Regions from separate parts of the Bacillus sp. EA-CB0995 genome, predicted to be linked through region 1. Evidence: riboswitches for the same ligand, from Rfam matches in the RefSeq annotation. Region 1 holds a riboswitch; the other holds the start of a gene.
What was found. Region 1 has a riboswitch for preQ1 ahead of queC (7-cyano-7-deazaguanine synthase QueC). Riboswitches for the same ligand answer to the same signal wherever they lie in the genome.
Positions count from the first base shown of each region.

Region 2: it holds a riboswitch for preQ1, as region 1 does, so the genes downstream of both, ACEWFJ_RS16725 (QueT transporter family protein) here and queC (7-cyano-7-deazaguanine synthase QueC) in region 1, are expected to answer to the same signal.

Region 1 is NZ_CP169269.1:3,481,921-3,489,869, forward strand. Features, by position in the region: gene queF (preQ(1) synthase) at 1-470, opposite strand, end outside; gene queE (7-carboxy-7-deazaguanine synthase QueE) at 500-1,216, opposite strand; gene queD (6-carboxytetrahydropterin synthase QueD) at 1,209-1,703, opposite strand; gene queC (7-cyano-7-deazaguanine synthase QueC) at 1,703-2,365, opposite strand; PreQ1 riboswitch class I at 2,459-2,502, opposite strand; partial or broken gene ACEWFJ_RS18020 (ATP-binding protein) at 2,737-3,944, shown strand; gene ACEWFJ_RS18025 (DUF6254 family protein) at 3,955-4,071, opposite strand; gene ACEWFJ_RS18030 (DinB family protein) at 4,257-4,790, opposite strand; gene ACEWFJ_RS18035 (M3 family oligoendopeptidase) at 4,931-6,625, opposite strand; gene ACEWFJ_RS18040 (MarR family winged helix-turn-helix transcriptional regulator) at 6,890-7,336, opposite strand; partial or broken gene ACEWFJ_RS18045 (ATP-binding protein) at 7,508-7,949, shown strand, end outside.
Region 2 is NZ_CP169269.1:3,237,158-3,245,106, forward strand. Features, by position in the region: partial or broken gene ACEWFJ_RS16680 (aminotransferase) at 1-8, opposite strand, end outside; gene ACEWFJ_RS16685 (solute symporter family protein) at 218-1,768, opposite strand; gene ACEWFJ_RS16690 (DUF485 domain-containing protein) at 1,772-2,110, opposite strand; gene ACEWFJ_RS16695 (sterol desaturase family protein) at 2,316-2,936, opposite strand; gene ACEWFJ_RS16700 (cytoplasmic protein) at 2,998-3,306, opposite strand; gene cspD (cold-shock protein CspD) at 4,041-4,238, shown strand; gene ACEWFJ_RS16710 (DUF2564 family protein) at 4,354-4,602, shown strand; gene ACEWFJ_RS16715 (zinc-finger domain-containing protein) at 4,827-5,003, opposite strand; gene ACEWFJ_RS16720 (ribonuclease H family protein) at 5,016-5,675, opposite strand; gene ACEWFJ_RS16725 (QueT transporter family protein) at 6,023-6,508, opposite strand; PreQ1 riboswitch class I at 6,515-6,559, opposite strand; partial or broken gene ACEWFJ_RS16730 (aldose 1-epimerase family protein) at 6,995-7,866, shown strand; gene ACEWFJ_RS16735 (reverse transcriptase-like protein) at 7,882-7,949, shown strand, end outside.

The DNA of each region.
Region 1 (7,949 bases):
AGATCATGATTCATTAAACGATATTCAGCCATTTTTTCATATTTTGTACCAGGACGTCCGTAGTTACAATATGGATCAATAGAAATACCACCACGGGGTGTAAATTTACCCCATACTTCAATGTAGCGAGGGTCCATTAGTTTAATTAAGTCATTCATAATTACATTCATACAATCTTCATGAAAATCTCCATGATTGCGGAAACTAAATAAATATAACTTTAACGATTTACTCTCCACCATTTTTTGCTCTGGAATGTAGCTAATGTAAATTGTCGCAAAATCTGGTTGTCCCGTTTTCGGGCATAAGCTTGTAAACTCCGGACAATTAAATTTTACAAAATAATCACGGTTCGGGTGATTATTATCAAACGTTTCTAAAATTTCCGGGCTATATTCAAATAAATATTTTGTATTTTGATTTCCCAGTAATGTTACATCTTTCAAATCTTCATCTTGTCTTCCAGCCATCTTAAAATCTCCCTTCATTCATACAGTAATTATACACCGCGTTTATTGCCCCACACTAAAGCGTGAAGTTGCGGCAATACTTTCGCGTCATTCATTTCCTTACATTGTACTGCTTTATCAATGAGCCATTCATATTTTGTAAGCAGACGTTGAATTAACGATGCATCGTCTGTCGTCTGCGTATCATCATTTCCAACTTGTAAGAAGAACGGAACGTGCGGATAACGTTCATGCACCTCTTTTGCATATACAAAATCTTGATCGTCAAATACAACCACTTTTAAACTAAATTCCTTTCCTTCTAGCTTATCAATGATTGAATCCAACATAACAAAATCCGTTGTCATCTTTGAACTCGGTGGCTTTGGTGAAATTGTTACCTCATCTATATGAAGTAACCAATCTTGCCATTTACTTCCTTGCGTTTCAATTGCTGTACGAATCCCTTTCTTTTTTAGTAAAGAAATCAATTCTCCTAAATGTTTCAACAACGCTGGATTCCCACCTGAAATCGTTACATGCGAGAAATTTTCACCACCAATTTGCACCAGCTCAGAAAAAATTTCTTCTGGCGACATTTGACGAATTTGCTCTTTCGCAGAACCGTCCCATGTAAACGCAGAATCACACCATGCACAGCTATAATCACAACCTGCCGTGCGAACAAACATTGTTTTTTGTCCAACAACCATTCCTTCTCCTTGAATTGTCGGCCCGAAAATCTCTAACACAGGAATGTTACTCACCCATCATCCACTCCCGTCTTACTTCTGCATAACTTGTTGGTGTTTCAAATAAGCGCACAAACTCAACACGCGCTCCTTTATATTCACTTTGTCGATCACCTTTTGTTAGCGCCTCTTCCATTTTCTCAAAAATCCATACAACCATATTTTCAGCAGTTGTATTCATTGCTGGAAGTGTTTCATTTAAGTAACGATGATCTAAATATATTTCAATTTCATTTTTCCAAATTTCTTTTATATCACCAAAATCAATCGCTAGGCCAATTTCATTGACATAACCACTAATTCCGAAAATTACTTTATACGTATGTCCATGAAGGTTTTTACATTTCCCTTCATAACAGTGTAGATGATGTGCAGCATCAAACGTAAATTCTTTACTAACCATAACGCGCTTATTATGATACTTTAGTTGCTTACGATCAATGTCTTGATCGATTTTTTGTAGATTTTCAACAATGCGAAATCCAAAGAAGTCTTGTGTCATTATGCTTTCGCTCCTTTACGCTCTTGTACATATTTATCAAGTCCTGCTTTACGAAGCTGACACGCTGGACATTCACCGCAACCATCACCAATAATCCCGTTATAACACGTTAACGTTTTTTCACGGACAAACTCAAATGCCCCAAGTTCATCTGCCAATTTCCACGTTTCTGCTTTATCAATCCACATAAGCGGTGTATGAATAACGAATGGATAATCCATTGATAAATTCAATGTAACATTTAACGATTTCACAAACACATCACGGCAATCTGGATACCCGCTAAAATCTGTTTCACACACGCCTGTTACGATATGACGCGCTCCTACTTGTTTAGCTAACACAGCTGCAAACGATAAGAACAATAAGTTACGTCCATCCACAAATGTCGACGGCAGCTCACCATCTTCATGTGTAATTTCCATATCTGTACGCGTTAACGCATTAGGAGCAAGCTGATTTAACAAGCTCATATCAAGTACGGTATGCTTCACACCTAGTTCTTTTGCGATTTCAGCCGCACAGTCAATTTCAAGTTTATGGCGCTGATTATAATTAAACGTCACTGTTTCTACTTCTTCAAACTGTTCAAGCGCCCAAAATAAACATGTTGTACTATCTTGACCGCCACTAAAAACAACAACTGCTTTTTCCTTCTTCATTTCACTCATTCTCCTCTTTTTTCGATTACAAGAAGAAAGAGCGTTCTTGAACTGTCATACTAAAAAACAAAACAATATATAAAGAATATTGTTCTCTCCTTAGTTTTTTATAGAGGGAGTTCGCGAACCTCTCCCATGCTATGCATGGACTGTCTTCTTCAATTTGCATCTTTCATTGTAACATAGCGTGTGTATGAGTGGGAAACGTCTGTTTTTTCTATTTTTTCTAAAAATAACATTTCATTTTCTTTCATATTAATAGTATGATAATTTTAGATGTCGCATCTTTCACTTCTCACAACAAGGAGGTTTTATAGCTGAAGGTTTTTATTATGTACCTCTTCTTAAATATATTGTTTATTCTAGTTACAATGTTAATTTATCATTTATTTTGGAGCGAAAAAGGAAATCACTCTCCGAAGCTCAATTCATTTGTGTTTGTCCTCTCTTGCAGCATTACCACTATTCTCTGTATGTCATTTGCTGCAAAAGTTGACTTTGGATTTCAATTCGACTTCCGGCATATCGTGCTAATTGTCGGAACATTATCTGGTGGCCCAGTAGCAGGTGGTATAATTTTTAGTGTTATGAATCTTTATCGTTTTTTTATTGGCGGGAGCGGTGCCCTGCCTTCTTTCATAGCATCTATCGCTTTGTACATTTCTCTTATTGCAACATACAAAACATATATAAAAGGAAAAATAAGACCAAAAATGTATTTAGCTTTTTTTACTGCCTGATTTTTGGCATAGTTTGGATTCCTTATTTTCTATCTATGGCTCCAAATCCAACGAACTATATACCTTATATCATTACATACGAATTATGCGCAATCATAGGAACTATTTTAATTTTATACTTAATGGACGTATTACAATCGCAAGTTCGTCTTGCAAAAGAACTTGTAAATGCTGAGAAATTTCAATTGATTGGTGAGATGGCTGCTTCAATCTCACATGAAATCCGAAACCCTCTTACATCAACGAGAGGATTTCTTCAATTGCTACAATCAAAAAACTATTCAGAACAAGACAAACTGTTGTACTTAGACATCGCTATACACGGTATTGATCAAGCCAACCATGTATTAACAGACTATTTAACATTCGCAAAACCAAGTATTGAAAAAATACAAACGTTACAGTTAGAAGAAGAATTACTTCATGCTCTTATGCTCATGACACCATTAGCGAACCTTTCTAACGTTCGTATTCATTATACGAAACAAAGTAAAATATTTTACATAACGGGAGAAAAACAAAAGCTTAATCAATGTCTTTTAAACATTGTAAAAAATTGCATTGAAGCGATGCCAAACGGCGGAGACCTTACATTTACCTTAACACCCGCTCATAAACACATCCAATTACATATTCAAGATACCGGAATTGGTATGAACAACGAACAAGTAAAACGCCTCGGTTCTCCTTTTTACTCTACAAAAGAAAAGGGTACAGGTCTTGGAATGATGGTTGTGTTTAGCGTTATAAAAGCAATGAACGGAAAAATTGATATCTCTAGCAAGAAAAATGTTGGAACATCTTTCCTTCTTACATTTCCTTTAACAGAAAAACCGTGATGCAACTGCATCACGGTTTTTTCGTTTCATCCACAAGCTCTGCAAAAGTCTTCACTTTCCCATGTGGCTGCTGATGTTCTTTTCGCGCTTTCCATTGTCGTTCTTGCTCCTTCTTTTTATTTCCCATTATCTCAACTCCTTTTAAGATGTCCTTATATATGTTCCAACATATAAAGTAGGAATATACATACGTGAAGTGATAGAAAATTCATGGCAATTGAAACAACAGTGGTGCATGTCGCCTGCAAGTACTCTGAATCATTCATAAAAAAACTTCCATCAGCTATTGAATCTACTGATGGAAGTTTCACTTTATCTTTGCAAAATTGAATGTTTCGCTTCTTTTAACTGTGTAAGATGACGTTGTTCATGTAAATCTAAAAATTGTACCCATTGATATAAATTAAGCTCATCAAATATAGGGTGTTTGAGCGATTTTTCAAATAGTTCTTTTTCATTAACAATACTATGAAGAACATGCAAAAGCTTTTCTCTTGAACTTTGCAGCAATTGAATCATTTGTGCTTTTTTCATTAACGTTTCTGTTGGTTGCATTTGCTGAGGGGCTTCTCTCTTTCTTGTTCGATCGAGTGTAACTTGAAGGTCTTGTAGTGGAACAACTTTTCTTTCGTTTTTATGAAGTGCATATACAATTGCGGATGTAACAGATTGTTCACTAAGGTGAAGGTGATGTAAAACTTGCATAATGCTCCATTTATCACGGCGCGGTTTCGTATTAATTTCTGTATCTGTTAACATTTCGATTTCTGATAAAAGCATCTGTCTTGTAGACGACATTCCTCGTAATAACGTCTCCATGTTCATATTTGCATAAGATTGCACCATATTTCTCCCTCCTATTTGGTTAAAAAGAGGCGCTTCTTCTAAAGAAACACCTCTTTTTAAATTATTCTAAATTTTCTTTTATTATCTCATTTTTCCAAACATGTGTCGATTGCAAATTCATAAAAAACAGTGTATATTTTTTACAATTTTGTGTCATCTACTCCATCTAACCACGCATGAATTTCATCGATAACACCCTTCACACATCCATCAGCAAATGGAGAAGTTAAATTTGCCGTTTCAACTAATTGTAAGAATGATTTACTTCCGCCTTGACGGCAAAGATGAACATAATCTCCCCATGCTTCTTGACGATTCTCTCTAGAGCGTTTCCAAAATTGAAGCGCACAAATTTGCGCTAACGTATAATCAATATAATAAAATGGCGAATTATAAATATGCGCTTGACGTTGCCAAAAGCCTCCGCGCTCTAAATAATCATTTTCTTCATAGTCACGGTGCGGTAAGTACTTTCTTTCAATCTCACGCCAAGCTACTTTACGCTCAGCTGGTGATGCTTCTGGATGTTCATATACAAAATGCTGGAATTCATCAACAGATACACCATATGGTAAAAATAGTAAAGCCGAACTTAAGTGTGAGAAGTAATATTTCTCCGTATCTTCTTCAAAGAATAATTTCATCCACGGCCATGTGAAAAACTCCATGCTCATCGAATGAATTTCACATGCCTCATATGTCGGCCAATTATACTCTGGAATTTCATAATGGCGGCTTTCATATACTTGGAAAGCATGTCCTGCTTCGTGCGTTAACACATCAATGTCACCAGACGTTCCGTTAAAATTTGAGAAAATAAAAGGTGCTTTATAGTTTTCAATATATGTACAATAGCCTCCGCCAGCTTTTCCTTTTTTCGCTACAAGATCAAGTAAATTATTTTCTAACATAAAGTTAAAAAATTCATTTGTTTCTTCTGATAGTTCTCTATACATTGTTTTGCCGTGGTTCACAATCCAATCCGCATCACCTTTTGGTACAGCGTTACCAGATGCGTATTCAAAATTCTCATCATAATACGCAAGTTTCTCTACCCCAATGCGCGCCTGTTGCCTTTGTCTAAGTTCTGTTGCAACAGGAACAATGTAATCAAGCACTTGCTTACGGAAATTTGCAACCATCTCTGCATTATAGTCAGTACGATACATTCTTGCATATCCAAGCTCTACAAAATTGTTAAAGCCCAGTTTCTTCGCAATTGCCGTTCTTACTTTTACAAGTTCATCATAAATACGGTCTAACTCTTCCTCATGCCCTGCTAAAAAACCATAATATGCCTCACTTGCTTGTTTACGCATATTACGATCTGTGTGCTCCATAAACGGAACAAGTTGTGATAATGTTCGCTCTTCTCCTTCAAACAAAATTTTAGCTGCCGCTAATAACTGTGTATATTGAGAAGATAATTTATTTTCTAACTGTAAATCTGCTACCACGTCATCAGAATATGTCTTCATTTCAGCCTCTGCAAGTGCAAAAAGCTGCGTACCATAATATTCTTCTAATTGTTTTCGAAATGGGGATTGTGTTAATGCCTCGTAATACTTTGTCACATACCCTTTCACAATTGGAGAATACTCATCAAAGAAATCTTGTTCTTCTTTATAGAATTCATCTGTCGTATCTATACTGTGACGAATATAACATACGTTATACATAGTGCTGAAATCATTGCGAATTGCATTAATATGTGCAATCACTACCTTTTGTTCTGCCGCTGTTTTTGCATTCTTGAATTGCTGCAAAGTTTCGGTAAATCTTTCTTTCACTTCGTCCATATTTGGACGTTTGTATTCATAACTCTCAAATGACATACAAATAGCTCCTTTCTCTTCTTAAAAGCATTCTCGTACTATTATTCCATATATTTTGCAAATCACCTTTATTCATCAGCAAAATTCATCCTACACGCATTTTAAAATTCATACATTTTAATTTCAAACTTGAGATACATTGAAAATTCCATAATACTGTCCATTAAGTAAGAAATAATGTTCAACTAACCATCAGCGGAGGGCTTACTGTCCGCAAAATAAAAAAACTTTGAACTGTGCATTCAAAGCTTACAAAAACTTTTATTATTCCTCATATTTCCCTATCTTCTTTAACAACGTTAATAGTTGATCTTTCTCATCCTTTTTTAACATATGAAATGATTCATGTATGACTTTTTCATGATTCGGAAAAATATTGGAAATCAATTGTATCCCTGATTCTGTTAAATGAGCATAAATTACACGCCGATCATTTGGACAAGGCTTTCGCTCTACAAGTCCTTTTTTCTCTAATTTATCAACAACATACGTAATACTACCGCTTGCAATTAAAATTCTTTCTCCAATTTGTTGCAACGGTTGATCTCCCTTATGATATAACAGTTCTAGCACTGCAAACTCTGTTGGATTTAGCCCGTTACTTTGAATAGATTTATTGGCAATATCCATAACCGAACGGTGTACGCGCGATAAAGCGATAAATACTTTCAATGATTTGGAAATATCTTCTTTTTCATACTGAGACGTCATAGCTCTTCAATCCTTTACTAAATTTCTTTTCAAATAATGATATTATATCGAATTTCAAAAACACCGTCTGGTTTAAATACATTACAGTAAAAAATAATAAAAAGAATATAAAAACACTGCATATTAAAGAATGTTTATATATAATGAAAATAAAAAAAGGAGTTAGCAATTTTGAACGTAAAACTACGCACCACTTTTTTATATATTTTATTTGTTATATTGCCAACCCTTTGTATTAGCGCTCTCTTTTTTTATATCACAAATATACAATGCAGCGCGAAAATGAACAGGCAGCTCATACAGTCGTATTTTTATATAGAGACCATTTAGATCGTTATCTAGGAGAAGCAACATCTGCATTAGAAATGCTTGCCATGGTTATTAGCGCAAATGCGAACGATAATAATCAAATACAACAAGTCCTACAGAATGCAGATGAAAGAGACCCTCGCTTTTCTGGTCTGTATTATGCGAATACAGATTTTAAAATTACAGTAGCATCATCCAGTTTAAAAACAAATATTGATATCGCCGATCGTTCTTATGCACAAGAAACTTTGAAAAATAAACAGACAACGGTTTCACCTGCACTTACTGATCGTGTTTCTGGACA
Region 2 (7,949 bases), 240 kb from region 1:
TTCACCATACATTCCACCTTCCATTACAACTTTTTATATCTAAAGCTGTTCGGTGCCTCATGATGATTTAAATTTTTCTCTTCCTAAACTTTCATTCCACAAAAATGCTGTAAATCCTACCGGCTAATAAAAAAATTCAAAAGAGAAAATTAGTAAATGTTATTTAGTAAAATAAAAAACAAAAGTGCTTTCCTTTAGCCAGAAAGCACTCTGTTTCTTAATGCGCCGATACGTCACTAATGCCATGTCCTGTATTCGACTTTACTAATATTTCATCAAATTTCGCGGCATCTTCTTTCTTACTAGATAAAATCGTCCCTAAATAGGCAGCTAAAAATCCAAGTGGAATGGAGATTATGCCTGGTGTTGTATATGGAAATAACGGCTCCCCAACAAAAATTGCTTTTCCAGCCACCGGATTCCATACATTCGGACTCAGCGCAACGAGGACAATAGCAGAAGTTAAGCCAACAAGCATACCACAAATTGCACCGGTCGTATTAAAACGCTTCCAATATATCGTGAATAAAATAACTGGTAAATTTGCACTCGCCGCAACAGCAAACGCAAGCGATACAAGGAACGCTACATTTAATGTTTGCGCAAATAACGCTAAAATAATAGAAAATACTGCAACTCCAACTGAAGCATAGCGCGCCATTTTCACTTGTTCTTTTTCCGTCGCTTTTCCGCGGCGTAAAATTTCATTATAGAAATCATGAGCAAACGCTGATGCTGCTGTTAACACGAGCCCCGCTACTACAGCTAAAATTGTCGCAAATGCTACCGCCGAAACGAAAGCAAACAAAAGATTTCCACCCAACGCTTGTGCTAACATTGGCGCTGCCATATTTCCAGCAGCATTCGCTTTTACAATCGCGCTATTCCCAACAAACGCTGCTGCTCCAAAACCTAAGAAGATTGTCATAATGTAAAAGGCTCCGATTAACCACGTTGCATATACAACAGATTGACGAGCTGTTTTGGCATCACGAACCGTAAAGAAACGAACAAGAATATGCGGCAATCCCGCTGTACCAAGAACAAGTCCCAGATTCAAAGAAATGGTATCTAAACCAATTTTATACTTCACACCTGGATTTAAAAATGCTTCTTTCAACGGTGTTGCTGTCTTCATTTGTGCAAACATTTCTGTAATACTAAAATTAAACTTGGCAAACACAATAATAGAAATAATAAATGTACCCGCCATTAATAATACTGCTTTAACAATTTGAACCCAGCTCGTTGCTGTCATTCCGCCAAAAATAACATATACAGTCATCAATATCCCAACAATCAATACAGCTGTTGTGTATTCAATTCCTAATAATAATTTAATAAGTGCTCCCGCTCCGACTAACTGTGCAATCATATAAAAAATCGAAATTGTCACCGTATTAAGCGCTGCTACTCCGCGTACTTTTCTTGCATCAAAACGTGCTGCAATCATATCTGCTAACGTAAATTTCCCAAGATTTCGAAGCGGCTCTGCAACAAGATATAATACAACTAAATAGGCTACAAGAAAACCAATACTATAAAAGAACCCATCAAATCCTGTTAATGCTATGGCTCCAGCAATCCCAAGAAAAGAAGCAGCGGACATGTAATCACCCGCAATCGCCAAACCATTTTGCCACCCTGTTAACCCACCGCCTGCTGTATAAAAATCGCTTGCATTTTTTGTTTTTTTCGATGCGTAGTACGTAATGACGAGCGTTCCAAGAACAATTACTAAAAACAATGTAAAAGCTGTTGTATTCAATATTTATCCCCTCTCTTTATCTACATTTTCAAGAATTTGATTCGATAGCCGATCAAATGATTCCGCTTTTTTGCTATAGATCATACACAATGCCCACGTCATAACGAACTGAGCAAATGCAAACACCCACGCCCATGTAATATCACCAAATACCGGTGTATTGAGCACTTTTGAATACGATGTTAAAATAGGCAGGGCAATAAAAAAACTAAAAAAGAAAATACTCATCGGTACAATAAATTTTTTCTTTGCTTGTAATAAATTTTGAAATTCAGCAGATTGTACTACTTCTGTGTAATTGATTTCACTATTTAATTTACGAGCAGATGATTCTTGTTTCACTTCATATCATCCCCTTTCTTCTCAATACGAATAGTAAAAAATCCCCTCCCTTGAACATCACATTTACTAAATTTTATAAATATTCAGAAACTTATTCTCATTGTAGACAATCTATTTTTATAAGCAAAGATTTTTCGATAGACAAATTACGTCATTTTTTACCATTTTTTAACTTAATATTTATTTCAATAAAAAAAAGCAGTGCTTATTGCACTACTTTCTCACCTTCCAAATTACGAGCTGTTTCACTCGTTTCGACATCTTTTCCTTCTTTATATGTCTTGAACATAAAATCGTAAAACGGATTCGATACCCCAAACCAGTAGTTCTCATTTTTATAATGATGTAGTATATGCTGCTTCTTTAGCCATCTTCCATATGGAGTCATTGGACGAATTGGTCGATGGGCAATGTAATGTTTCCATTCATATACTAAAAGCATGAAGATCATTCCAATTCCAAATGATAATGTCACCGTAATGCTAGAAGTAATACCGTATACAATACATAAATATATCGTAAATCCAGGAAGACTATACCACACGGGTAAAAATAATAACTTTAAATCATTCGGATATACGTGATGATCATAATGAAGACGTTTTAACATTTTTAATAAAAACTGATTCTTTGGCGGCTTTAAATGAAATAAAAAACGATGTGTTACATATTCATTAATTGTATAAAAAATAATGCCTGCAATGACAGCAATAGCTGCAGTTCCTGTAAACAAATTCATTTTCAAAATAACAATAAAACCAATTAAAATTCCAATCATAATGGCAATATCATGCTGAAAGAAAAACTCTTTTATAACTCTCTTCATCCCTATATTCCTCTCCTTAGAAAGCGGCCGTAACGTATTGTTATGGCCGCTTTCTTTATCTCTATTCTATTCCCATTATAAACTTACTTGCTTCTCCATTTTGATAGAAAAAATTACTTGAGCCAAATATATTCTGTTTCGGAATAATATGTTCCACTGCAAAAACTGTTACTTCTCCTCTTTGTACTTCTCCAATAATTAGCCCTAATATTTCATGATTTACAGCAAATGTCGGTTGTTTTGTTTGAAGTAATCGTTCAGCAGTTTGAAGAACAGCCTCGTATAATGGATTTCTGTCTGTTACTTCCTTTCGAATTTTCGGCGCTAATGTAATAATAATTTCTTTTTCATTTACTATGGTTCGATACATAAAAATCTCCCCTTCAATTTATATAAACAATTGTAAAGCTGTATACACAAAATGAATGTAACAAACGACTAATATAATCCTTGCTCCCCTGTAATATACCCGAATGCTTTGTGTAGAAGCAATGTTCTTTCAAAATGAGCAGAAAAAGCATTATTTAATGTATTTCTGAAAGAAATTCTCCTGCCTCTTCCTGTTTATATTCCATATTTTATTGTAAAATTCCTTGTTTTACACTTGAAAATCCAAGATAAAACAATAAGAAGTCCTATATAGCATATGAATGCTTGTATAATATGTGTATATAAACATAAAGATATTCCAAAATTGCAAAGTAACGCTAGATTTAATACAACATTAGAAGAGCTTTCAATTACTGTAAATATCCAAGTTGGTATATCGTCCTTTTCTCATCCCCCACTGATGGTTAACCAATCAGGCTTTTACGGGCAGCAAGACCGATGCATTCTCTCACCTCTTTATGTACAGCCTTTATTTAAAGTTATTAAAATTAGCATTTGTCCTATACATGATTTATAAAGCTAGTGTAAAAAATTATTTAAAAATACAAAAAGATAAAACCGCTTACTTGACTAAAATCTCCCATTTCATGTATATTTAAGTTATTATTTAGCAGAATATTCAAGAATATAACAATTTCAATTTTATGAATTTGTGAATGTTTTCTGTATTATTCACTAAATGAGAAAGTGATCATATTTAGGAGGCATCATAACATGCAAGGTAAAGTAAAATGGTTTAACAGCGAAAAAGGTTTTGGATTTATCGAAGTTGAGGGTGCAGACGATGTATTCGTACACTTCAGTGCAATTCAAGGAGAAGGCTACAAATCTCTAGAAGAAGGTCATGAAGTTTCTTTCGAAATCGTTGAAGGAAACCGCGGACCTCAAGCTGCTAACGTAGTAAAACTTTAATTCAACATATGACAGGAGGTTACCCATCGGTAACCTCCTTTGTTTATTCCTCTGTATATTTCTTTTTCTCAGAGCGAAAACTATGTGAAATGAGAAAATAAAGGAGGAGAAAACAATGGGTTTACCTGTAAACGATTTTGAAGAAGTAAAATTCCGCGTAGAAACTGCTCAAAAAATGGTTGGCTCCGCGACGGTCACAATGGATCCTGAATCATTGCAGCATGCTACAAATGCGGTTGAATCAGCTCGCCTTCAGCTGGAAACAATGAAAGAAGTAGCAACAGATTTAGATACACCATTTTTATTAGATCAAGAAGAAAAATTAGAGAAATGCGAGAATCAATTACAAGAAGCAAAGCATTAAAAAACATCCAGGGGGTTCTCTGGATGTTTTTATTATGTACGTAACGAACTATAAAGTGAAACTTCCATCAGTGTTTTTTCATCCCCCACTTATCTTCCTCGTTTCTCTCTAAATCTTGAGGTGGGGGTCTTACTGCCCCAAAATAGCAGGATAAAAACTACTGTAAGTTTTCTACATATAATCGTATAAAATTCCCTATCTCAACAAAGTAAATAGGGAATCGTTCAAGATAATCGGTTTCCATACTCCTTTAGCTTTGCTCCTATTGTGCATTGCCGAATGCAAAAGGAGTGGGCATAATATTTACTATGTTCTTTTCGAAAATGCTGCTGTAAAAAGCAGCCATCGCAATATGTTTCTAATAAATCATTCACTTCCGTAATGAGCTGCTTACGATCCACTCCTTCACACCCCTACTCTGTTATTTCTTTATGACTATCAATATCCGTTCCTTCAAGTGCTTGCGTTGCCAATTGATGAGCTTCTTTATTCTGTTTTCTAGAAACAGGTTCACATATCAGTTTTATTCTCATCTGTTTTGCTTTTTGTTCGACTTGATCTAAATAATGGATTAAATGTTCCTCATAACATGGCCATTCACCTGCTAATTGCTGGAGCACCACTTGAGAATCACCGCGAAGTATAACGGATTCATACTTAACTCCTAGCTCTTCTAGCACATTCATTCCGTATAATAACGCAGCATATTCCGCTTCATTATTATCATCAATTCCTTCTATGTAAGCATTGCGACGAATTCGATACGTTTTTCCCTGCTTCTTATAATAAATACTCACTCCCACGCCCGCTTCTTTCTTCTCAATATCGTACCCTCCATCGAAATACAATAAGAGATCTTGCGGCTCTTCTTCAACTTGTTTACTCAATTTCTTAACTTCTTTTAACGTCCACTCTGTCCCCATTTCATCATAAAACAACAGTTCTTTCGCTCTCCCTGTTTTTTCAAAGTCTGCTGCAAACTGCATCGTCTCTTCTAAACGAAGGTAATCTGTTTCAAGTTTGGTCTCTAAACCATGCTTTGTTCGATATAGCCAAGTTATTTTATATTTCATTTTGCTCCCCCTTTTACATACAAAATCAATACACTACCAAATATTACATGTTCATTTTATAATATTTTGTCTATGAGCACAGTATTCTATTCCGAATACATCACATCTCCGCACGATAAAGTGAAACTTCCATCAGTGGGTTTTTTCATCCCCCGCTGATGGTTAGTTGAACCAATCGGGCGCATGCCAGCAATTATCCCCCACCTATCTTCTTCGCTTCTCTCTGAGTCTTGAGGTGAGGGTCTTACTGCTCCAAAATAGCGGGATAAAATGAAACTCCTGCAAATATAAATTGAGGAAAAGAAATAAGAGTTGTCACTATTAAGTGAACAACTCTCTTATCCATCTTACACAAACTTTTCAAACTGCACTCGTTTATTAATAAAATACATAACAGGTGCTCCAATAGCCATTACAATAAATTCACCAATTGCACATGTTAGCCATGTAAACAAAAATGGTAAGTCGAATGCAAGATGTAGTTCAATCGCAATAAGGAACATTGTAACCGTAAAGACAACAGTATTAAAAATCATACGCGCCCATATCCCTTTTATAAAGCGCATAGAAACAATTGTACAAAGTAAGGCAATAATAGATTGCCCCACCCCAAATACAAGATCATATGCAATCATTGGTGAGAAAAAGAGGTTTGTTAAAAATACGCCTAACACAATCCCATAAATATATTTTTTATTGAACACAACAAGATGATTGAACATTTCCGAAATACGAAATTGAATATTCGTAAAACCAAAAGGCTGAATAAGCATGGAAACGGCAATATATAAAGCTGCTAAAATCCCGTTACCAACAAGTGTCTTAATTTTCATTGTATGATCTCCTTAGTTTTTTTACGTGGGATGGTTACGAACCACTTGAATATGCAAATGAACAAAATTACATTATATTTATAATTTGAATTCAAGTCAATATGGCAGAAGATGTATCAAATGACCTGAATTACAAAGGGATAGTCATAAAGTGAAACTTTAATCAGTGGGGGTTTTCTTCATCCCCCACTGATTATTAGTTGAACCAATCGGGTTTTTACGGGCAGTTTATCTCCCACCTAACTTCTTTAGAAAAGCGGAAGCGGCTCGTTCAGAATCGCAGGACGTTGGAGCCCCCGACAGAGAGGCGCTTTTTGCCTCGTCCGAGGGGGCGAAACGACCGGAGATTCTAGCCGCTAGAGCTGGACAATGCTTTCACCGAATTTTGAGGTGGGAGTATTACTGCCCGTTAATGCGGGATAAACTATCCTTTTCTTTTTATAGGACGTATAATAAAAAACATGAAAGATTTTGGAGGGATTATTCATGACAGCAACGATTCAAAACGAAAAAGTGATCGTTTCTATTTCTGAAAAAGGTGCAGAATTGCAAAGCATTCGCTTAAAAGAAGATCGTACAGAATATATGTGGCAAGGGGATTCAAAGTATTGGGGACGACGTGCTCCCATTTTATTCCCAATCGTCGGAAGATTAGTAGATAATACATATTATGTTGATGGAAAATCTTATTCGTTAACACAGCATGGATTTGCTCGCGATCTAACATTTACAATAAAAGAACAAAGTGAATCAAAAATTACATACGTAGTAACGAGTAATGAAGAAACATTACAAAACTATCCGTTTGCATTTGAATTACTCGTTTCTTATGAATTACATGAAACATCTGTATACGTAACATATGAAGTAATCAATCCAAACACAAAAGAAATGTATTTTTCAATTGGAGGACACCCTGGTTTTAATTGTCCTTTACTATCAAATGAATCTTTCACAGATTACTACTTATCTTTCAGCACTCTAGAGCACTTAGAAACAAGCGTATTAGAAGGACCGTTTCTTTCTAAAAATAAACTCATAGTAGCAGAAGAAACAACCGAACTTCCACTTACATACGATTTATTTAAAAACGATGCGCTTATTTTTGAAAACATGAACAAAAACGAAATTGCCATCCGCTCTCACAAACATAATAAATTTATTAAAGTAGCATCTGAAGGATTTCCATTTGTGGGTGTGTGGACACCTGGAGACGGCGCACCGTTTCTATGTATTGAACCTTGGTATGGCATTGCTGATGAAGTAGAGCCCGTAAAAGACTTTACAGAAAAAAAGGAATTCAAATGTTAAAAGCGAATGAAACATTTACATGCCGCTATGGCATTACAATCGGTTAATCGGAGGTTTTCAATTTGATTGAAGTGTACATTGATGGTGCATCAAAAGGAAACCCTGGTCCTTCTGGCGCCGGGGTTTTTAT